Regions from separate parts of the Desulfofundulus luciae genome, predicted to be linked through region 2. Evidence: predicted binding sites of a transcription regulator. Region 2 holds the regulator's gene; the other holds the start of a gene.

Region 1 (3,125 bases), on a different contig from region 2:
GGCATAGGTTAATACCCCCTAAACTTATTTCGCAGATTTCATCACTAAAAAATGCCGCCTATAATAATGCTTCGGCTTTTTCTACCTTGAACAGTACTTCATTTTCTTTGACGCATGCTTTTCCGCTCAGGCGGTAACCGACCTTGCCGGATACCGCAACTACCTGCATTAAGCCTTTTTTAGAAAGGTTTTAGCGGGTTTTGACCATCTTGTATACGCCGAAAACCAGCGTATCATCATCCCGGATTTCCTTTGCTTGGCCGACCACATGACCTTTTTGATTTCTGGGATCAAAACCGTGCCGCAACCTGCAGAGCAACTACTTTTTTCTTACTCACCTCCCCTTAAAAAAGTTTAACTTGATATTAACACTTGCCCGGGGAGGGAGCTGTAAAAGATTTTACATTGATCACACGAAATTTAAAAGCATCGATCACGTAAAACATAGTACTTTTCTTCCCGGTAGAGGTAATTACTCGTGGCCAGTTCTTTCAGCACCTGTGCCACCATTACCCGAGATGCTCCTACCATGGAAGCTATTTCCTGCTGAGTTAGATGGAGCTTGATACGCGTACCTTCAGGGCAGACTTCACCGTGTTCCCGGGCCAGCCGTATTAATAAACTTAACACTTTCTCCCGGGTAGTAAGCGAATTTAATTCGGCTACCTGCTCCCAGGTAGCATAAAGACGGCTTCCCAAGCTAGCAATAACCTGCCACGCCAGATCCGGTGTTTTTTTGATTACCTCTTCCACGAGGCGTCTGCTGATGCTGCAAACTTTGGCGTCTTCTAGAGCGATGGCAGTTGCCGGATGACATTTTTCCTGAAACAGAGCAGCTTCACCGATTGTTTCGCCCCGGGTAATGATTTGCAAAATTGTCTCCCGGCCATCTTCGCTTACCCGTACCATTTTAAAACTTCCTTCCTTAACCAGGCAAACAGTATCTACTTTATCCCCCTGGTAAAAAAGAACCTCTCCCCTCCGGATATAGCGTTTTGTAGCAGCCTGGCAAATGGGCCGAAAGGTTTCCCTCTCCACACCAGTAAAAAGGGGAATATCCTTAAGGCAAAGGCAACGTTTTACTTCCATCTTCTTTTCCCTGCCCATCAAATTTTCATTCAACTTAATTGTGCTGTTTCTAAACACATAATTTTACCATAACTTTTTTTCAGACAATGTAAAAATTTTAACATGTAGCGTTCGTCGCCGAGCGGCTGGGGCACTCAAGCGTGCAGATTACCCTGGCCACATACTCCCACGTCCTGCCCGACACCCAGGCCGAGGCAGTGAAGCCATCGAGAGCATCTTCAGCAAGCAGGTTTGCAAATGTTTGCAGCTGGAGAAAAAAGGCCGGGAAGCCTCGATTTTCGGGATTTCCCAGCGCCTGTACAGACACTGCATGTATAAAATATTTTCATGTATAAAATGTTTTTTTGTGGGGAAAATGTTTCTAGAGCAGCTAAGAAATGTTTACACAAAAAGCAGTGATAACAGCTCATTGGTGGGAGAAAAAGCGAGATAATTCCCTGTAATTTCCCTCGATCGGTGCAAAAGGGGGATTAAGTCTTTTGAGGAAAGTTGCTTTTTGCCCTTCCCCCTTTATATTATAGTACTTGGGTATTAGCACTCGGTTTAAATGAGTGCTAACAATAGAGGAAACCAATCTCTTATTTTAAAGGAGGGGTTTTAGGTGAGGATTAGACCATTAGGTGAACGGGTGGTTGTCAAGCCGCTGCCCAGCGAGGAGAAGACCAAGGGGGGCATTGTGCTGCCTGAAACCGCCAAGGAAAAGCCCCAGGAGGGGGAAGTGGTGGCGGTAGGTCCCGGCCGCCTGCTGGAAAACGGCACCCGTGTACCTATTGATCTCAAGGTGGGGGACAGGGTGTTGTTCTCCAAGTATGCCGGTAACGAGGTCAAGATAGATGATGAAGAGTATCTGATCATGCGTGAAGCTGACATCCTTGGGGTTATTGAAAAGTAACTGGTGCTTTGGAACGCGTGATCAAAATATCTAAGGAGGTCGAGGAAATTGGCTGGTAAAGAGATTATTTTCCGGGAAGATGCACGCCGTGCCCTGGAAAGAGGCGTAAATGCCCTGGCTGAAGCGGTGCGGGTTACCCTGGGACCAAAGGGCCGCAACGTGGTGCTGGAGAAGAAGTTTGGTTCTCCCATGATCACCAACGACGGTGTGACCATTGCCCGGGAAATTGAATTAACCGATCCCTTTGAGAATATGGGCGCCCAGCTGGTTAAAGAAGTAGCCACCAAGACCAATGACGTGGCCGGCGATGGTACTACCACTGCTACTGTACTGGCCCAGGCCATTGTCCGGGAAGGTTTGAAGAACGTAGCCGCCGGCGCCAACCCGATGATCATCAAGCGGGGCATTGAAAAGGCGGTGGAAAAAGCCGTAGAGGCCATCAAGGCAGCCGCCAAGCCGGTGGAAAGCAAGGCTGCCATTGCCCAGGTAGCTTCCATCTCGGCCAATGACCCGTCCATCGGCGAGTTAATCTCTGAAGCCATGGAAAAGGTGGGCAAGGACGGTGTAATTACCGTCGAGGAATCCAAGGGTATCGGTACCACCCTGGAAGTGGTGGAAGGGATGAACTTCGACCGGGGTTACATATCCCCGTACATGATCACCGATACCGAGAAGATGGAGGCCATCCTCAACGATCCCTACATCCTCATCACCGACCGGAAGATCAGCGCCGTGGCCGACCTGCTGCCTATTCTGGAAAGGATCGTCCAGGCCGGCAAGCCGCTGTTGATCATTGCCGAGGATGTGGAAGGCGAGGCCCTGGCCACCCTGGTGCTGAACAAGCTGCGTGGCACCCTGTCCTGCGTCGCCGTCAAGGCTCCCGGCTTTGGTGACCGGCGCAAGGCCATGCTGGAGGACATCGCCATTCTTACCGGAGGTACCGTGATCAGCGAAGAGCTGGGCTTGAAGCTTGATAAGGCTACCATCGACATGCTCGGCCGGGCCTCCAAGGTACGGGTGAAGAAGGAAGAAACCATCATTGTCGGCGGTGCCGGTTCCCAGGACAAGATTAATGCCCGGATCGCCTCCATCAAGAAGCAGATCGAAGAAACTACCTCCGACTTTGACCGGGAGAAGCTGCAGG
Region 2 (3,125 bases):
CCGGTGTGTTCGGCCACCCGGCGCAGCTCCTTGTTGGCCACCCTCTGGACGACCATGATGCCGGCATCGGTGAGCATTTCTTCGGCAACGTCATGGACGCCCCGGTCGGCCAGCACCAGCCCCACCTGCAAGTCAATAATTTTCTGTATGTTTTCCCGGAACTGGTCCTGCAACTCCATGTAACGGGCAAAGCCGGCTTCGGTGGCCAGGGCTTCCTCCTCAATTTCCTCCGGCTCCAGGGCATCATCAATTACCAGCACCCCAGCATCCGTCAGTTCCCGGGGCATCTGGCGGTTCATGGGCTCCTTGTTTACGATCACGCCCATAAAAACCTGGTTATCCGCCCCTTCCTCAGCCATGACGGTATCTGAAAAGCGAAAGGCCCGGTCTAAGAGCTTATCCCGGCCAATCATCCTGGCCGCCTGCACCACCAGGGCCGCAATATCCTCGTGCCCCCGTCCGGCCACCAGGGCAACCTGATAGATTAATGGGTCGTCCAGATCTGCCACCGGCCGGGCCTTTTGCATCATAACCTCCAGGCCCCGCTTAACTCCCGCCCGGATGCCCTCAATAACCCGGGCTACCGGCACTCCCCGGGCCACCTGCTCCACCCCGGCACCAACCATGGCCCCGGCCATTACCGTAGCAGTGGTGGTACCGTCGCCAATTTCCTCCTGCTGGGCCTTGGCAATATTGATTAACATCCGGGCCGCGGGATGATTGGCCTCCATCATGGTGAGAATGGTTACACCGTCGTTGGTAATGACCACTTCCCCAAATTTATCCACCAGCATGGTATCCAGGCCCTTTGGCCCCAGGGTACCTTCTACTGCCGAAGCAATGGCACGAACGGCGTTGGCATTGGTGACCAGGGCCGCCAGCCGCTCATCCACTTCCGTGCCCGTGCTGGCCTGCTGCTTGAGACTCAAAACCCGCTCCCCCTTATTTGCCCCCGCCTCCCAGGAGATCTTCCAGGGCGCGGGAAAGGTTTTTGGTCAAATGCTCCACTACGGTGACCACCCTGGCGTAATCCATGCGGGTTGGACCCAAAACGCCAATAGACCCGACGGGCTTCCCTTTCAACCGGTAGGTGGCCACGACCATACTGCAGTTGCTCATCTGCCGGCAGCGGATCTCCCGGCCAATGCGCACGGTAACGCCTTCTTTGCCCACGTCGTCAGCTAATAAATTACACAGAAGATTTTCCTGTTCCAGCAGGCTGAGCAAGGTTTTAACCTTCTCCACATTATGGAATTCCGGTTGATTTAATATATTAAGGATCCCGCCAAGATATATTCTGTCCTCCGGCTGCCTGGTCAGGCTATCCTGCAACAGTTCCATGGCCAGCTCAATAATGTGCTTATGCTTGACCAGTTCAAAGTAAATTTCCTTCACCAGGGTTAGCTTAATGCTGTCCATAGTGCGACCCTGAAGTTTGGCATTCAGCACCGTGGAGATGGTTTCCAGGTCCTCGGAGGTTATGCCACTGGGTATATCAATAATCCGGTGGTGCACGGTGCCGCTATCCATAATGGCGACCAGCATGGCCTGCTCGGGACCCAGTTGAACCAGGCGTATGTATTTAAAGCTGCTGGTACCGATTTTGGGCGGAAGCACCATGGCGGCGTACTGGGTCAACTGGGACAATAACTGTCCCGTGCGTTGAATTACTTCTCCCACATCCCGCACTTTCTGGCGATAGCTTTTGCGGATCAACTCTTCTTCCTCGACGGTTAGCTCCTGCCGTTTCATCAAATAATCCACGTAATACCGGTATCCTAACTCCGAAGGGATTCGTCCGGCGGAGGTATGTGGCTGTTCAATATAACCCATCTCCTCCAGATCGGCCATCTCATTGCGGATGGTGGCCGGACTGATGCCCAGCCGGTATTTCCGGGCGATAGTGCGGGAACCCACCGGTTCAGCGGTGGCAATGTAATCGGTGATAATGGCCAGAAGGATATCCTGCTTGCGGGCATCCATTCTCACCCTTAGCACCCCCTTTGTTAGCACTCGATTGTGCTGAGTGCTAAACCCTTTTATGTTAAACATAGCACCGGACTGAACATTTGTCAAGGCAACACAAACTCCCGGAAGACAGCATTGGCCAGGGGTAAACCCCGCGAAGTCAACCTCAGGTGATTGGAGCATATTTCCACCAAACCTAAACTGCTTAATTTCTTTATCTGCTTACCAAAAACCTCTTCAATATTTTTCCCAAAACGGGCTGCAAATTTCTCCAGATCCAGCCCCTCTATAAGGCGGAGGCCCAGAAATACCGTTTCAGCCATCATGGTGGTCCGGGATAAATGCTCGCGGCCCGCCACCGGGAGCCCCCCGGCCAAAAGGAGCGCCTCGTATTCCTCCAGGGAACCGGTATTATAAAAGCGCTCGTCCCCAAGGCAGGAATGGGCTGCCAGGCCCAGGCCGAGATAGGGCTCGTTGTGCCAGTAGGTTAAATTATGCCGGCACCGGTAGCCCGGGCGGGCAAAATTGGAAATCTCATAATGTTCGTAACCCCGGGCCGCCAGAGAGTTGATTACCTCCCGGTACATGGCCAGTTCGGTTTCCTCGTCACAGGGAAAGACACGGCCTTCAGCCACCGCCCGGGCCAGCGGAGTGTCTTCCTCTATTTGCAGGGAGTAGGCGGAAATATGCTCCGGCTGTAAGGCCAAAATTTTATCAAGGCAGTGTTGCCAATCCGCCATGGTTTGGCCGGGTATGGCAAAGATAAGATCCAGGTTAAGATTGTCAAAACCAGCCCGGCGGGCCAACTGCACCGCCTCTACCGCCTGGGTAAAATCATGTAACCTTCCAAGCAAGCTCAAAAGGTGGTCCGAACAGGTCTGCACCCCCAGGGAAAGGCGGTTGACACCGGCGTAGCGCAAGGTCTTTAGCTTTGATAAATCCACCGTGCCGGGATTGGCCTCCACGGTCACCTCCACCCCGGAAAGCCACTGAAAATAACGGCTGCATCCTTCCAGAATGGCTGCCAGGTCTTCCTCCGGCAGACAGGTGGGGGTGCCCCCGCCGATGAAAATGGTTTTTAGCCGCCTCTCCTGTTGGGTTAGCCGCTCGTGGTACAGGGCCATTTCCTGTAAAAGCGCGACCCGGTACCGGCGGGC

Evidence for each region. The regulator HrcA, encoded in region 2, represses chaperone genes, less so after heat shock. The targets are predictions, from matches to a motif close to TGTTAGCACTCNNNNNNNNNGAGTGCTAACA.
Region 1: the regulator HrcA is predicted to act here: its motif matches at 1,619-1,649, upstream of groES (co-chaperone GroES).

Annotation. Positions count from the first base shown of each region.
Region 1 covers NZ_JAUSUX010000007.1:44,635-47,759, reverse strand. Annotated here, with positions in the region: gene J2Z49_RS05770 (pyridoxamine 5'-phosphate oxidase family protein) at 1-5, opposite strand, end outside; gene J2Z49_RS05765 (hypothetical protein) at 191-319, opposite strand; gene J2Z49_RS05760 (Crp/Fnr family transcriptional regulator) at 421-1,122, opposite strand; gene groES (co-chaperone GroES) at 1,691-1,981, shown strand; gene groL (chaperonin GroEL) at 2,030-3,125, shown strand, end outside.
Region 2 covers NZ_JAUSUX010000010.1:51,471-54,595, reverse strand. Annotated here, with positions in the region: gene J2Z49_RS07650 (TCP-1/cpn60 chaperonin family protein) at 1-929, opposite strand, end outside; gene hrcA (heat-inducible transcriptional repressor HrcA) at 943-1,989, opposite strand; gene hemW (radical SAM family heme chaperone HemW) at 2,073-3,125, opposite strand, start outside.